3 regions of the Pantoea sp. X-Soil-OKNW-556 genome follow, and region 1 is predicted to be linked to each of the others. Evidence: predicted binding sites of a transcription regulator. Region 1 holds the regulator's gene; each other region holds the start of a gene.
What was found. Region 1 encodes Fur, which represses iron uptake genes when iron is present. Its sites were predicted from a motif close to ATAATAATGAGAACNACTATCAA; they were not measured.

Region 1 (5,729 bases):
GGCCAATGTCGTTCACCACGCGGTCAATCATCGCGCTGGACACCAGGGTTTTACCCACGGCGACATCTTTGCCCCACTGTGGACGATGCTGGAACAGGTAGTTGATCGCCACCGCCAGATAGTGGTTCGGGTTCATCAGGCCAGCCGGCGTCACAATGCCGTGGCGGTCGTAATCGGGATCGTTACCGAAAGCCAGGTCGAATTTGTCACGGTACGCCAACAGGCCAGCCATCGCGCACTCTGACGAGCAGTCCATACGCACCACGCCATCTTTATCCAGATGCATGAAGCGGAAGGTCTGATCGATAGCATCGTTAACAATGGTGATATCCAGCTTGTAATGCTCTGCGATACGCTGCCAGTAGGCCATACCAGAGCCACCAAGCGGATCAACACCAATTTTCAGGCCCGCTTTCTGAATCGCCGGGAAGTCGATCACCTGTGCCAGACCCTCAACATAGGGTTGGATCAGATCCTGCTCAACGATATGACCGCTGGCCCACGCCTGATCCAGTGGCAGGCGTTTTACATCCTTCAGACCCGCTTTCATCAGCTGGTTAGCACGATCTTCCACCACTTTGGTGACGTTCGTATCGGCCGGGCCACCATTCGGCGGGTTGTATTTGATACCACCGTCTTCCGGCGGGTTGTGCGACGGGGTGATAACGATGCCATCAGCCAGTGCGCCACCGCGTTTGTTGTGCTCAAGGATCGCGTTGGAGATAGCAGGCGTCGGCGTGTAGCCGTTGTCCTGCTGCACAATCACATCGACGCCATTAGCCGCCAGCACTTCCAGCACCGACAAAATCGCCGGTTCCGACAGCGCATGGGTGTCTTTACCGACATAGCACGGACCGGTGATGCCGTTCTTCTTACGATCTTCCGCGATGGCCTGCGCAATCGCCAGAATATGCATTTCGTTGAAGCTGTGACGACCTGCGCTACCACGGTGACCGGAAGTACCAAATTTCACCGCATGTTCAGGGTTATCCACATCCGGCTTCAGGACGTAGTACTGAGAGGTTAATTGTGCAACGTTAATCAAATCGCTCTGCTGGGCGGGCTGCCCGGCACGGGGGTGATTGGCCATTGGCGCTTCTCCCTGACGCTTCGGTTTAAATGGTGCCGCAAACTTTCTCTGTCAGTTCCTGCGGGAACTGCATGGCTAACATGATGTGTTCCACCATGCTGCATTTGCGACCGGTATTGGTATTGGTGATCACCCAGTACGGTGTGCCGGGCACATGCTTCGGCTTAGTATGGGTGCCATTTTGCAGCAGCGTATGCTCATCACCGGCAAAATAGACGCGGGTGCGTCCTTGCAGTGACGCCGTGGCATCCGCAAAGGCTGCGGGATCAAGACGATAGAGCGTTGACAACACCAGCATAAAGCGATTAACCGCCTTTTTCTGCTCTGCATACTCATCGGAAAGTAACAGTTCACGTACCGCACGAACGCGATCCTGCGGACGGGCTTGCGTTGCGACCGGCTGGGCTTCTTTGGCCGCAACGGCGACAACAGCAGAGGTTGCAGGGGCACTCTGACCGGCAGTGAACTTCAGCATGCGGCGCAAAATTTCGGAGGCGCTTTCACCAATGTGCTGGGTGTGGCTGGCAATATAACGGTAGAGTTCTTCGTCAACTTCAATCGTTTTCATCTTTTTCCGTACGATTCTGGCAAATGACAGAACCACGCATTTCTGCAAAGGCCTTAGCAAAATCCTGCCGTGCAAAATGTGAGCGGGCTCTAACATGAGGATTATAAAGTTAAATCCCAGGCGGCCGATAGCGCTGGCATCGTTTCAGGGCAAAAGTCGGAATATGCCCTAATGCCCACCAGGTTGGCTCCTGAGCAGGTGGATTCATGATAACCTAAGCGAAGCTCACAACCGTAAGAACTTTGCCATGATTTTGAATGCCCGTCTGGAAACTGAACAATCTGCCCCTGATGCTCCTCCAATTCTGTTAATTCATGGCCTGTTTGGCAGCCTGGATAACCTTGGCGTGCTGGCGCGTGGCCTGCGCGATGCCCGTCCCACCTTGCAGGTGGATGTACGCAATCACGGTCTGTCCGCGCGCAGCGACGAGATGAACTATGCGGCGATGGCGCAAGATATCGTTGACACTCTTGACGCCCACGGCCTCGATCGTGTTGGCGTAATCGGCCATTCGATGGGTGGCAAAATTGCCATGACGTTAAGTGCCATTGCGCCGGAACGCATTGAAAAGCTGGTGATGATTGATATCGCGCCGGTGGATTATCAGACACGCCGCCATGATGAGATTTTTGCTGCTATCCGTGCCGTAAGCGCCGCGGGTGTGACACGTCGCGGTGAAGCCGCCGAGGTGATGCACACCCTGTTGGAAGAAGAAGGGGTCATTCAGTTCATTCTGAAATCGTTCCAGGATGGCGAATGGCGCTTTAATGTGCCGGTGCTGTGGGATAATTACGCCACCATTTCCGGCTGGAATGAGGTTCCTGCATGGCCACATCCGGCGCTGTTTATTCGCGGGAGCGAATCGCCTTATCTGGACAATCAACATCGTGATGCGTTGCTGCGCCAGTTTCCACAGGCGCATGCGCATGTCATCAGTGGTGCCGGTCACTGGGTCCATGCTGAAAAACCTGAGGCGGTTTTGCGCGCAGTTCGCCGCTTTTTTGTACTGTAAAAGCAAAAGCTTGCCGCAAAACGTTTAAGGTTGGCGTCGCAAGGAGTGCTGGAGTATGATGTCGCGCTAAAAATTTGCCGCGGATGATTTTTTCACCGTGGCTGGGCCGATAATGTATAAATTGCGCAGCGCCTTTCCGCCGTTCGCGCCCACTCAGTTTTACAAAAAATGGCAAAAGAACAAACTGACCGCACCACGCTCGATCTCTTCGCTGATGAGCGACGTCCCGGTCGCCCCAAAACCAGTCCGCTAACGCGTGACGAACAGTTGCGCATTAACAAGCGCAACCAGCTAAAACGCGACAAAGTGCGTGGTTTACGTCGCGTGGAGCTAAAAATGAGCAGTGAAGCGGTTGACGCGCTTAATACTCTGGCAGAGCAGCAGAACATCAGCCGTAGCGAATTGATTGAACAAATGCTGCTGGCGCAACTCAAACTGTCGTAACACACGCAGACCGCACGCAGGAACACAAAGTCTCGGCTTTACAAGTTCCGCCACTTTGCCCGGTCTGCTATCATTCGCTTAACTGTGCATTCAACCCATATATCAGGATTTAAGAGGTTACTTAACTCATGGCAATCGTAGGCATTTTCTTCGGCAGCGATACCGGCAATACTGAAAACATTGCAAAAATGATCCAGAAACAACTGGGTAAAGATGTGGCCGAAGTGCATGACATTGCCAAGAGCACCAAAGAAGATCTCGAAGCATTCGATATCCTGCTGCTGGGCATTCCGACCTGGTACTACGGCGAAGCGCAATGTGACTGGGATGATTTCTTCCCGACTCTGGAAGAAATTGATTTCAATGGCAAATTAGTCGCGCTGTTTGGCTGCGGTGACCAGGAAGATTACGCTGAATACTTCTGTGATGCTATGGGCACCATCCGCGATATCATCGAGCCAAACGGCGCGGTGATTGTGGGACACTGGCCGACCGAAGGCTACCATTTCGAAGCCTCGAAAGGTCTGGCAGATGACAAACACTTCCTCGGTCTGGCGATCGATGAAGATCGTCAGCCTGAACTGACCAACGAACGTGTTGATAAATGGGTGAAACAGATTTTCGATGAGCTGCAACTGAAAGAGATCATTGAAGCCTGATCCCCTGCCCTCCTCAATGTGGGCGCTGGCTCACATTGAGTTAAAGGAATTTCCTATAAAAATAATAGCTACTGTTTTTTAACTTTTTCCCGCAAATCTGTAGAATACCCGTAACGGTCATCCGCTTATTCCTCTGGCATCAGAATGAGGCTGAGTGAAATGGAAACAAAGACCTGCACGATCCCCGCCGGCGTTAGTGACATTTCTCCTTACAGCCACTGGTGATTTTCAGGACATTGCCTTGGTTTTCATTTCACTGCTTGAGTTCTATAATGAGACGCAAATGAGAATGCGCGTGATCGACATTCAAGGCCCTGCGCCGCAAGTGACTAGCTAAGTAACAGGACAATATCCGCATGACTGACAACAACTCCGCATTGAAGAAGGCTGGCCTGAAAGTCACGCTCCCCAGACTGAAAATTCTGGAAGTGCTTCAGGAACCCGAATGCCATCACGTCAGCGCGGAAGATTTGTACAAACGCCTGATCGACATGGGCGAAGAGATTGGTCTGGCAACGGTTTATCGCGTTCTTAACCAGTTTGATGACGCGGGAATCGTGACCCGCCATAACTTCGAGGGTGGTAAATCCGTCTTTGAACTGACGCAACAGCATCACCATGACCACCTGATCTGCCTGGATTGTGGCAAAGTGATCGAATTCAGCGATGAATCCATTGAAACCCGTCAGCGCGAAATCGCCACACGTCACGGTATCAAGTTGACTAACCACAGTCTGTACTTGTACGGCCACTGTGCGTTGGGAGACTGCCGCGAAGACGAGACGCTCCACGACAAGCAATAAAATGTGCTATGCAGTATAAAAAAACCGGTGCCTGGCACCGGTTTTTTTATGGCTGCTTCACTGCACCAGCGTTTCCTGTAAATAACGCCAGCGCGGAATTGAGGTACTGCAATCCAGCACCGCCAGTGAGATGCGGCTCTGGTTAGTGCCGTTCATCATTTGCAATTCGCGATACTGAATCGTCACTTCCTTGCTTTGTTGCGAGATGATGGCATGTTCGCTGGTGGCGATACGCATCCCTTCACGTTGACCACGCAGTTGACGGAACAGCACTTCCGTCGCATTGAAATCCAGTTGCTTGCCCTGCGGTGTCACCATTTTGAAATCCGGGTGAAAGTGCGAAAGGAACAATTCAATGCTGTCGTCGGTGCTATCCGACTGATTAAAAATACGTTCGATAAGTTGATGTAATACCACTACGCTGTGTTTGGCTTCCTGAGCGAGACTTGTCATTTTTTTTCCTTTATAACCCGCGGAGCAACGTCTGAGAGCGCATAGCCTACCTGAAAAAAAGTTTTTAACACTCGTAAATTGATTAATTATGTTAAAGTCAGATTAGTTGCAAATCCCGGTAACAAGCACGTTTCGCAAGCCACAGAATAAAAGATGGCTAAACTCAAATTACAGCCAATAAAAAAGGGCGATTTCTCGCCCTTTTATCAGGATATGGGGAAAACGACAAAAAGGATTAATCGCCGATTTTCGCCCAGGTATCACGCAAACCGACAGTACGGTTGAATACCAGCTTAGAAGGCTGCGAATAAACGCTATCTGCGCAAAAATAACCTTCACGTTCAAATTGATACGGCGCAAGCGCTACTGCATCACGCAGACCCGGCTCAACAAAACCTTGTTTGATTTCCAGCGAGTTCGGGTTGATGGTGGTGAGGAAATCCTCTGCCGCACCTGGGTTCGGTACACTGAACAGACGGTCGTACAGACGGAATTCCGCAGGCAGCGCATGGATCGCCGAAACCCAGTGGATCACACCTTTCACTTTACGGCCATCAGCCGGATCTTTGCTCAGGGTATCGACGTCACAGGTACAATAGATGCAGGTGATATTGCCTTCATCATCTTTCGCTACGCGCTCGGCACGGATCACATAAGCATTACGCAGACGGACCTCTTTACCCAGCACCAGACGTTTGTA
Region 2 (5,729 bases), on a different replicon from region 1:
CTGCCGGAATACCCAGCACGCCGGTAATCAGCGCCGATTGCACGGTGCCGGGAGTAACCAGCCAGCTCAGGTCAACAATGCGTTGTTGTCCGGTGTTTAACCATCCCGCTTCATGCGCGCTACGTAACGCGGAGATAATTAAACCGGCCGCAACCAGGATCAGGAACAACCCGGTAAGACGGAAGAAACGCGACAGGTTAATACGGATGCCACCGACATAGATGCCCCATCCTACCAGGACGGCAGCCAGTAACCCCAATACGGCACCCACCGCCGCCCAGGCAGCCGACTGTGAAGCGGAAAAAGTCGCCAGCAGAAATACGCTGGTTTCGAAGCCTTCTTTCAGTACCGCGAGAAACGCCATGCTGGTCAACGCCCAGGCGCTGGAATGGCTGATGGCTTCTGCTGCTTCGGTTTCCAACTGACGCTTGAGGTTGTGCGCATGATTGTTCATCCACATCACCATGCCGGTGACAAAAAACACTGCCACCAGACCGATAATGGACTCCATCATCTCCTGACGCGCCTGTGGTAACGCGTTTTCGGTCAGGTTCAGCACAAAACCCACGCCAAGGGAGAGTATCACCGCACAACCGACACCCAACCACATCGCGGTGAGCGAACGGCCATTTTTGCGTAAGAAAGCGGCGATAATGCCTACGATTAATGCGGCTTCAAGGCCTTCGCGCAATGCGATAATGAACGTGGCCAGCAAGTAGAGTGCTCCCAAAAGTGGCTAAAAGCGAAATGATAATAATTATTAGTATCACTCCCCGTGAGAATAATAAACATTCCCGCTAACCAGCATAGTAAAAAAAGGAAAAACTCTATTTGCCCGTGACATTGCCAGATATTATTTTGTTTCCTGATGTGAGCCACATCTCAACATTAAGTTAACCTTAAGAATTAAGGCGACTCCGTTAAAAGACACAAGGTAGCGGCGCGATTTTAACCCTAAAAAAAACAGCGCGATAAATCGCGCCGCTACGCAACCGGGGAGAGATGCCGCCATCCCCGGTGCTTATTTCGTTGATTGTAGAGATATGTAAAGGGAACAGCTTGATATGTCTTGTAATTTTATTTAACTGCTGAATTATTGGTCCAACAGGTGCGGCTTTCTTGCATGCTTAAAATTGTTGATTTATTTGCTGTAGCATTTTATTCACTGCGGTTTTAGGTTGCAGGCGGCAGCGCCTGTAAGATGCGTCCGGCCTCAGCGGCGCTCAATGGATACGCATAAAACTGGCGATAAAAATCGCGCGTGGCGTCGACGATATTCAGATCGGGAAACAGCTCAGGATGCAATTTGGCTGCGGCCCATTGAATCTGGAGCGCCACCTCGGTGCCATAGCGATCCCACGGAAACACCCCTGCCGGATTCTGCCACACCCGATGATTTTTCACCGCATTGACGCTGCCAAACAGCGCAGCGTAATCGGAATCCGCCAGGGTTCCCGCACCGGCACCAATAATGATCACATCCGGGTTCCAGCGAATCACCTCCTCTGGGGAGATCGGCTTCATATTGCCTTCAATGCCCGCCGCAACATTGCGTCCTCCCGCCAGCGAGATCCAGCTATCAATCAAGGTAGCGCGGCCATCCACTTTCAACGGATGCAGCGACTGAATATGCAGCACGCGAGGACGCTGACTGGCACTCAACCCCTGTGTTTTCGCCTGAATGCGGGTAATTTGCTGATCGAGATAATGGTTATACGCCACCGCGCGTGCCTCGGCCTCAGCCGTACCGACCACCTGCGCGGTGGTGGTGAGGGAGCGGCGCAGCGAGGCAAAGTCATCAAATTGCATCTCCAGCACCGGGATCCCCGCCAGCCGGTAAGACTGGGCATCAGGATCATGGGCCGGAACGAAAATCGCATCGACATGACGCGCCACCAGCGCTTCGCTGGCGAAGGTTTTACCGTGCGCCTGTAACGCCTGAAACAACGTTGGCTGCACCTTAAACATCCAGGGGCGATCGGTCGGATGATTCACCGTCGCCACAATACGATCCCCCGCTCCCAGCGTCATCAGCAACGAATGGTGAGCGAACCAGGCATCGGCGATATGCGTCACCGGATGGCTAATTGCCACCTGCTGACCCACATCGTCCGTCACCGTTTGGGCCTGAGCCACAGCGCTAATTACCAGCAGCGCCAGCCCGCAGAAAGGTTTTAACATGGCCTTGCTCCCGATCAGAAATTGAGTTGCATGGAAACCTGAACCATACGCGGTTCGCCCAGTTGCGCGCTGGCATAGCCAGAACCGCTGTAGCCGTTTAGCCCACCCGGCACGATATTGGTCCAGTAGTGGCGATTGGTCAGGTTAGTGACATCAAGGCGGAAGGTGGTGGCGGTGTTGAACAGTTGCGTCTTCCACGCCGCCCCCGCATCCAGCGTGGTGTAACCGCTGACCCAACCTTCGTTCTGGTTGTCGGTACTACGACGCCCGACATAATGCATGCCGCCGTGAATATCGGTACCGCTCAGCATTGGCAGGTCGTAAGCGGCAAACAGGCTGGCAACATAGCGCGACAAACCGACGATTTGTTTATTCTCCGTCTGCGCGCTGGCGGTTTTCAGCAGACGCGGGTCCAGCCAGGTCATGCCACCATAGACGTGTAAACGCTCGGTGACATCGCCGTCGGCCATCAGCTCAATGCCCCGGTTACGCTGCTCACCGTCCACCGCATAGTCACCGTTGGCGTTGGTATAGGCATAAGGACGCTTGATCTGAAACAGTGCGGCGGTCAGCAGCAACTTATTGACCGCCAGCTTGCTCCCCACCTCAACCTGACGGCTACGATACGGCGCCAGGATGTTGCCTGCGTTGTTGGCGGTGGCGGGTGCGGTGTCGCCCTGTTGCAGGCTGTCGGCGTAGCTGACATACAGTGTCAGCGGATCCACCGGCTTATACATCAGGCTGGCTGAGCCGCTAAAACCACTATTTGACGACTCGCTGCTGCGGCTGCCGGTTTTGCTGTAGTTGGCCGAGCTAAGCAGGCTTTCGCTGCCCGCCAGCAGCAGGCTCCACTGCGGAGAAAACGCCAGATTATCGCTGAGCAAAAACGCATGTTGGGTGGCGGTGGCTGAGTGATAGCGATCGGTAAAATCGGGATAGTCCGGCTCGGCAAATGCCTGGGGATTATCCAACGACGCGCTGCCCAATGTGCTGGTGCCACCGGCTTTCGGGTTCATATTTTTCCAGACGAACCCCCGTACCCCGGCGGCGATTTGATGGTGGATCCAGCCGGTATCTACTTCACCATTGAGGTTTGCCAGGTAACTGTTGATGGTAAAACGGCTGGCAGTGGCGGATGAGGTGGTGGTGGTGTAATGCCCCTGGTTATCGGTAAAGGTATTGGTCACCGCTGTTGACTCACGGTCGGCAATTTGACGCAGCACGGCCACCTCGCCTTGCCAGTTTCCATCGAAATCGTGTTTCAGATGCACGCCCGCCGTCAGGGTGTGGTTATTGTCCCCGGCGTAGGATTGACCGAGATGGGCGGTTTTCGGATCCGGTGCTGCCGGAAAGGTCAGACCGCTACCCAGCGCGAATTTACCCGGCAGCCCTTTGTCGTAAAAATGGTAGTAGCTAAAATTGGTTTCCAGCACCGTCTGATCGGTGAGATTGGCATCCAGCGCGAAGCTGACCAGTTGGCGGCGCTTTTTGCTGCCTGTGACGTAGCCACTGCCTTCATCATCCAGCAGATTGAGGCGATAACGCAGCCGATCGTTATCATCCAGTGGACCGCTAAAATCCCCCGCCAGCAAATGGCTGATACCGGTTCCCGCGCCGATAGTGACGCTATGTTGTGGGGAATCGGTGGGACGTTTGCTGACAAAATTAAATAATCCCGCCGGATTAGCCGGTCCATATAGCGAACCGGCCAGACCATTCAGCACTTCCAGATGGTCAAACTGCGCGGCGGCGTAATCCGTGGTGGAGACGACATTCAATCCGTCAATCATGCTGTTCTGCACCACGCTTCCTTGCATACCGCGCGTTTGCGGTCGGGCACCATCCCCCTGCACCGAAGGCATATAGCGATAAATATCGCTGATACTTTTTAGCTGTTGGCGTTTCATTAATTGCGGTGAAACCGTTTGCACTGACCAGGGCGTATTACGGATTTCCTGGCTGCCTGAATTACCTAACGTGGCTTTTTTCTCGACCGATGACGGGGTGTTATTCGGGTTTGCGGTGACGGTCAGAGCGGGTTGTTCCGCCGCCTGGGCGTGAATCGCCATCAGTATGCTGACGCTAATCAGACTGATAAGCGGGGTGTTACGCGATTTAATTTCCATTACCTTGCCATTGCCTGGATTAATAAAATATTTACTTATGGTATTGTTTTGTAAGGTTATTATTATCGTTGTGTAAATTATTATATATCGATAAAAATTAAAAGGGCAATGCTGTATATCCCCTCCACCTCCATCGCTATATACTTCCGCACATATCGAAACCAGGAGTTATTATGAATCGCCCTTTTTACCGTTACGCCCTGGCGGGCGTGTTATTGCTTACCTCTTTATCCAGTTTTGCCAGCCGGGTCGTCACGGACCAGATTGGCCGTCAGGTGACCATTCCCGATCAGGTTGACCGCGTGGTGGTACTGCAACATCAAACCCTCAATTTGCTGGTGCAACTCAATGCCACCGACAAAATCGTCGGTATTCTCGCCAACTGGAAACAACAACTTGGCGATGGCTACGCCACGCTGGTGCCGGAACTGAATCACAAAGCGATGCTCGGCGATCTCACTCACGTTGATATGGAGAGCCTGGTGGCGCTGCACCCGCAGGTGGTGTTTGTCACCAACTACGCGCCGAAGGAGATGATCGATAAAATTTCCGCGCTGGGCATTCCGGTGATCGCCATCTCGCTGCGCCATGATGACGCCGGTCAGCAAGGCAAAATCAACCCTGCCATGCAGGATGAGGAACAGGCCTACAATCTGGGGATTAAGGAAGGCATCACGCTGATTGGCGACGTGGTCAACAGACAAGCGCAGGCCAAAGCCTTGATTGCCGCCGCGTTCGCCGGTCGTCAGAAGGTCACCGATCGTCTGCGTTCCGTGCCTGAGCAACAACGGGTACGGGCTTATTTGGCGAACCCGGATCTCACCACCTACGGTGCCGGAAAATATACCGGGCTAATGATGTCTCACGCCGGGGCGTTGAATGTCGCCGCTGCCACCATTCTGGGTTTCAAACAGGTGAGCATGGAGCAGGTGATTGCCTGGAATCCGCAGGTCATTTTTGTGCAGGACCGCTACCCACAGGTGGTGGATGAGATCACGCACAGCGCGCAATGGCAGAGCATCGATGCGGTGAAGCACCATCGTGTCTGGCTGATGCCGGAATATGCCAAAGCCTGGGGTTATCCGATGCCGGAAGCCATCGGGCTGGGTGAATTGTGGATGGCGAAGAAACTCTACCCGGAAAAATTCCGCGACATCAACATGCAGAAGGAAGCCGATCGTTGGTATCAACAATTTTACCGGACACATTATCATGACACCGCTGCGCGTCCTGGCAGCAGGTAGCCTGCGGCCCGTCTGGCCAGCGTTAGTGGCGGCCTGGGGATCACCGGTCAACACTGATTTCGGCCCGGCGGGTTTGCTGCGTGAACGTATTCTGGCCGGGGAAAGCTGTGACCTGTTCGCCTCTGCGAACACCGCCCACGCGGAGCACTTGCGGCAATGCGGGCTGGCGCAACAAACC
Region 3 (5,729 bases), 670 kb from region 1:
ATCTTCAACGTGAAATCATCACCCAGACCTTGCGACAGGTTCAGTGATGGGCTCCAGTTGTTGCCAACAATCGAATGATGGTCGAAGCGCAGGCTTGGGGTCAGCATGGTGCTGTCCGTGACTTCCATATTGTCTTCAGCAAACAACGAGAAGATTTCAGCCTGTGAGTAAGGACTACGTCCGGTATTGGAGATACCCGGCACGCTACCGTAGTTGGCCGCCTGCGTGGTTGAAGACGGATCCTTCATACGCTGCTGGTTCCATTCAGTGCCCAGGGTCGCCGTCTGGTTGATCAACCATTCAAACGGGATGCTGATTTCACTGTGCAGCATGATGTCATCCAACTGAATGGTGTTAAAACCACTGTTGGAGAAGATCCCCTCGGTGCCGCCTGCCAGGCCTTCATTAATGCGGGTATTACGGGTTTTCTCGTAGCGTCCCCAGGTATTGGTGCTGACGCCATTATCCCAGGCACCGGTCCACTTCAGCGAGACGTTCTGACGATACAGGCGGTTAGTTTCGTCACCGTACAGGCTTTTCACCAGCGTGCTGGTGTTGGTGTTCTGGGTATCACCGGCATACAGGTTGCCCTGACGGCTATAACCCGCCTGAAGTTCCAGGGTCTGCATCGGCGCAAACGCCCAGCTTAATAAGGCATTGATATCTTTATTGACTGAACCTTCGCGTCCCGCCGGATAGCTGCCCGCGTAAGTCCCGGTACGATCTGCCGCATGGCCTTCGTTGATATCGTAAGCATCAGCCTGAGTTTTGGCTAAACCGCCATATAAACGGAAGTTGAAATCATCGCCCAGCGGCCCTTGCAGACTGAAGTTGGTGCGTTTGGTTGCGCCTTCATCTTTATGCTGCGGTACGTTGAAATAGGTATTCCAGGAACCGTGCCACTGCTGATCGGTGTATTTTTTGGTGATGATGTTCACCACACCGCCCGCCGCGCCGTTACCGTAGCGCACCGCTGCCGGTCCACGGATCACGTCGATATGGTCGATCAACTCGGGTGGCACCCAGTTGGTATCGCCACGGGTATCACGCTCGCCACGCCAGCCGAGTCGCACCGAGTTACGGCTGGTGATCGGCATACCATCAACCATAATCAGGGTGTTTTCTGGCCCCATGCCACGAATATCGATCTGGCGATTGTTGCCACGCTGGCCGCTGGTGGAGTTACCGGTCAGGTTAACACCCGGCATGGTTCGAATGATTTCAGAGACGTCACGGGCTGGCGGATGCTTTTTGATTTCATCAGCGGTGATGGTGGAAACACCGGGAGCCTGTAGCGTCTGTTGCTCGGCGGTCACCATCATGGTGCCGCCATCATGTGAACTGGCGTCTGTGCTGGTAGTCGTACTACTGGAGGTATCTGCTGCCCAGGCGCTGCTGGAAAGTAGGCCCAGTTCAATCAGAATGGCTAATGATAAACGCGAATATTTTGTCATTTTTTCGTTCCTGGATTGCCAGCAAAGGTGGCTGGCGAGCCGGTGAGAAGGTCACAGTCCTTATCAAAACCCCGTTCCAAGCCTGGCAGTGCTATCCGTTGCGCATCCTTTCCTTAATGGGAAAGTTGACAGGCGGAACGAGCGTGCTCATTTATGAGCGGAAACACCCTATTGCAAATGCAAATAATTATCAATAGTATTATTTATAACCTTTGTGAAAGAATCCTTGAGTAAATGGCGACTGGCAGCACCTATGACCTGGCTAAATGATCTAACCGGCAGTGAAGCCTGGTGGCAGGAGCAACAACGTAAAGGTATCCCGCGTGTGGAAGGCGAAGTGAACGGCGAGTGCCAGGTCACTTTCCTCTGGCGCGATCCGCAGGGCAACGAGACGCAGTCACCTATCCAGCGGGTATGGATTAACATCACCGGTGTGACCGATCACCACCAGCGCCGCGCCCCACAATCCCTGATGCGAGTAGCCAATACCGATGTCTGGTACTGGCAAACCACCCTGCCAGCCAACTGGCGTGGCAGCTACTGCCTGATGCCAGATGAGCAGGCGACGGATTTTTCCGGCGATGTCGATATGTACACGCTGCGCAACTGGTGGCGCGACAAATTCCCGACCGCCCAGGCGGATCCGCTCAATGCCCTGCGAGGCTGGTCTGGTGGACGCGGCATGGGGGTATCCCCATTGCATCTGCCGCTGGCACCCAATCAGCAGCTATGGCGTGCGATAGATGAAGGCCACGCCCCTGCAATCCCTTTGCAAGAATATCGCTGGGACAGCCACTTACTCGGCAACAGTCGCCGGGTGTGGATCTATTGCACCGGCGAGGCCCAACCCGCGTCACGGCCACTGGCAATTTTGCTCGACGGTCAGTTCTGGGCCAACAGCATGCCGATTGCCGGACCGCTGCAACAACTCACCGATGAGGGCGCATTGCCTGCTGCCGTCTATCTGTTTATCGACATCATTGATCGTGAGCACCGCAGCCGTGAGTTGCCGTGTAACCCGCTGTTCTGGCAAGCCTTGCAGGAAGAATTACTTCCCCAGGTCGCGCAGTGGGCACCGTACCAACCGCAGGCCACCAGTACCGTGGTCGCCGGGCAGAGCTTCGGCGGTCTGGCATCAGTGTTTGCGGCGCTGCACTGGCCGCAGCAGTTTGGCAACGCCATCAGTTTGTCGGGCTCCTTCTGGTGGCCGGAGCGTGGTAATCCGCATGGCTGGCTGTTGCAGCAACTGGATCAAGGTCTGGCACCGCGCCAGCCGCTGCGTTTCTGGCTGGAAGCGGGTAAACGTGAAGGACTGATTTTGCAGGCAAATCAGCAACTACAGCAGAAGTTGCAGGCCGCTGGCTATCAGGTGCACTACCAGCCAGTAGAAGGGGGACACGACGCGCTGTGCTGGCGTGGTGGCCTGATTGATGGTTTACAGGCGTTGTGGCGCACCCCGACATAAATTCATCTCGCCCGGACTCAGGAGCCGACATGGAACATCGCAATCCCTTCGACGATCCGCAGCAGGATTGTCTGGTGCTGCGCAATCCGCAGCAACAATACAGTTTATGGCCCGCGTTCAGCGCCCTCCCCGCTGGCTGGCTCGCCGTGTATGGCCCGCAGCCACAGCCTGATTGCCTCAACTGGCTGGAACAGAACTGGGGGAATATCCGCCCAGTGACGCAGGACACCAACCGGAGCGACAATGTCTGAATCCCTGATGAATCGACCCCATACCGAACAACAAACCCTGCCGCTGGTGGCAGCACAGCCCGGCATCTGGATTGCCGATCAGCTGTCGCCCCATCACAACGCCTATGCGGTCGCGCACTTTATTGAATTGCAGGGCGATATTGACAGTGAGTTGCTGAGCAAAGCGATCATCAATGGGATGCAGGAGGCCGATACGCTGAATATGGCGTTTGGCGAGGTAGACGGCGAAGCGCTGCAATGGCCGCAGATCCAGCATTTCACCGCACCGCAAGTGGTTGACCTGCGCTCAGACGAGAATCCCGCAGACAAAGCCCGCGCGCTGATGCGTGACGATATGAATGGCGATCTGCGCGTGCTGAGCGGTTCCCCCTTATATCATCATTGCCTGTATCGCCTCGGCGAGCAGCATTGGTTCTGGTATCAGCGTTATCACCACCTGGTGGTGGATGGCTTCAGTTTTACCGCCCTGACGCGGCGCATCGCCAACCTGTACAGCGCCTGGGCGCGCCAGCAGGAGCCAGAACCCACGCCGTTTATCCCCTTTAGCGAAGTGGTGGAGGAGTATCAGCGTTATCAGCAATCCTCCTCCTTTGAACGTGATCGCCAGTTCTGGCGTGAAAAAGGGGCGTCCCTGCCCGCCCCTGCCTCACTGGCGGCGCAACCGCTGGCCGGACAAAGCGCCAGCACCCAACTGCTGCGCCATAGCCTGACGATGGATCACGCCTCCTTCCAGACGCTGGTCAGCCAACATCCGCAGCACAGCGCCGCCGATCTCGCCTTCGCGCTGGTTGGCTTATGGTTGGCACGCCTCAGCGGGCAAAACGATTTTTCCGCAGGTTTCATCTTTATGCGGCGTATCGGTTCGGCCGCGCTATGCGCCACCGGGCCGGTGATTAACGTGTTACCGATGGCGATCCATTACGACCCGTCACAGCCACTGGCCGCACTGGCAACGCAACTGGCGGGTGAAGTGAAGAAAATGCGCCGCCACCAGCGCTATGACGCTGAACAGGTGCAACGCGATCTGGGACGCCTTGGCGATGGCGATCCGATCTACGGTCCGGTGATCAACCTGAAGATGTTTGATTATCAGCTGGATTTCGCCGGTGTGGAGGGCATCACCCATCAACTGGCTTCTGGTCCGGTACGCGATCTGGAAATCGCCATCTATATCAGTGAACAGGGTGAGCTGACGCTGGAGTTGCTGGCGAATGCGGAACGCTACAATCTGGCGACGCTGCAACGCCACACCAGCCGTTTTGCGCTGCTGCTGACCCAGTTGGCCGCGGAACCGCAGCGCCCGTGCGGCGAGTTGGATCTGTTGACCGCAGCAGAACATCACTGGCTGGCGGATATTAACCATACCCCTCACCCGGTGCCTGCCGAGACTCTGGCATCGCTGTTGGCTCAGCAGGTAACCCGCACCCCGGATGCGCCAGCGCTGGCCGATGCACAGCATCAACTCAGCTACTGTCAGATGCAGCAGCAGGTATTTGCGCTGGCACAACAGCTAAGCGCCGCCGGTGTCGCACGGGGCGATATTGTTGCCGTCGCGCTGCCGCGTTCGGTGCAGTTGTCGCTGGCACTCCAGGCGATCGTTACGCTCGGTGCGGCTTATCTGCCGCTTGATACCGGCTACCCTGATGATCGCCTGCAACTGATGCTGGAAGATGCCACACCACAAACGTTAATCACCTCAGCGTCACTCGCACCACGTTTTGCTGCCATCTCCGACGTCAGCCAGCTACATTTCGATGCGCTGTTTAATCACACGGATGCGCCAGCCCCGCTCAGCGCGCCGCAACCGCAGGACGGTGCCTACATCATCTATACCTCGGGTTCTACCGGGCGTCCCAAAGGGGTGCTGGTCGGTCATGAGGCGATCGTTAACCGTCTGCTATGGATGCAAAATCACTATCCGTTGCAGGCTGACGATGTGGTGTTGCAGAAAACCCCGAGCAGCTTTGACGTTTCGGTGTGGGAATTCTTCTGGCCGTTGCTGGTCGGTGCCCAACTGGTGATGGCCCCACCGGAAGCCCATCGCGACCCGGAAGCTCTGCAACAGTTGTTCGCGCAACATCAGGTCACCACCACCCACTTTGTGCCTTCGATGCTGGCGGCGTTTGTCGCCGCATTGCAGGACGATGCCGCGATTAACAGTTGTGCCAGCCTGCGCCGCGTGTTCTGTAGCGGCGAAGCACTGCCAACCGATTTATCCCGCGAGTGGGAGCAGTTGACTCAGGTGCCGTTGCACAATTTATACGGTCCGACTGAAGCGGCGGTGGATGTGAGCTGGTATCCAGCGTTCGGCGAGTCACTGGCGGCGGTTGAAGGTGCCAGCGTGCCGATTGGCTATCCGGTCTGGAACACCGGCCTGCGTATCCTTGATGCGCGTCTGCAACCGGTGCCGCCGGGTGTGGCGGGCGATCTCTATCTGACCGGCATTCAACTGGCACACGGTTATCTGGGGCGTCCCGATCTCACCGCCAGCCGCTTTGTCGCCGATCCGGCCGGCAAGGGTGAACGCATGTATCGCACTGGCGACGTGGCGCGTTGGCT

Region 2: efeU (iron uptake transporter permease EfeU) is a predicted target of Fur. The motif match lies at 748-770, and genes of this name have one in related genera.
Region 3: fes (enterochelin esterase) is a predicted target of Fur. The motif match lies at 1,632-1,654, and genes of this name have one in related genera.

Annotation. Positions count from the first base shown of each region.
Region 1 covers NZ_AP035990.1:1,264,508-1,270,236, reverse strand. Annotated here, with positions in the region: gene pgm (phosphoglucomutase (alpha-D-glucose-1,6-bisphosphate-dependent)) at 1-1,090, opposite strand, end outside; gene seqA (replication initiation negative regulator SeqA) at 1,116-1,658, opposite strand; gene ybfF (esterase) at 1,906-2,670, shown strand; gene ybfE (LexA regulated protein) at 2,839-3,114, shown strand; gene fldA (flavodoxin FldA) at 3,243-3,773, shown strand; gene fur (ferric iron uptake transcriptional regulator) at 4,130-4,576, shown strand; gene AC6I8T_RS05730 (hypothetical protein) at 4,634-5,029, opposite strand; gene glnS (glutamine--tRNA ligase) at 5,265-5,729, opposite strand, start outside.
Region 2 covers NZ_AP035991.1:340,219-345,947, forward strand. Annotated here, with positions in the region: gene efeU (iron uptake transporter permease EfeU) at 1-715, opposite strand, end outside; gene AC6I8T_RS22240 (ABC transporter substrate-binding protein) at 1,174-2,181, opposite strand; gene AC6I8T_RS22245 (TonB-dependent receptor) at 2,196-4,307, opposite strand; gene AC6I8T_RS22250 (ABC transporter substrate-binding protein) at 4,481-5,551, shown strand; gene AC6I8T_RS22255 (substrate-binding domain-containing protein) at 5,520-5,729, shown strand, end outside.
Region 3 covers NZ_AP035990.1:592,388-598,116, reverse strand. Annotated here, with positions in the region: gene AC6I8T_RS02645 (TonB-dependent siderophore receptor) at 1-1,454, opposite strand, end outside; gene fes (enterochelin esterase) at 1,708-2,919, shown strand; gene AC6I8T_RS02635 (MbtH family protein) at 2,949-3,170, shown strand; gene AC6I8T_RS02630 (enterobactin synthase subunit F) at 3,163-5,729, shown strand, end outside.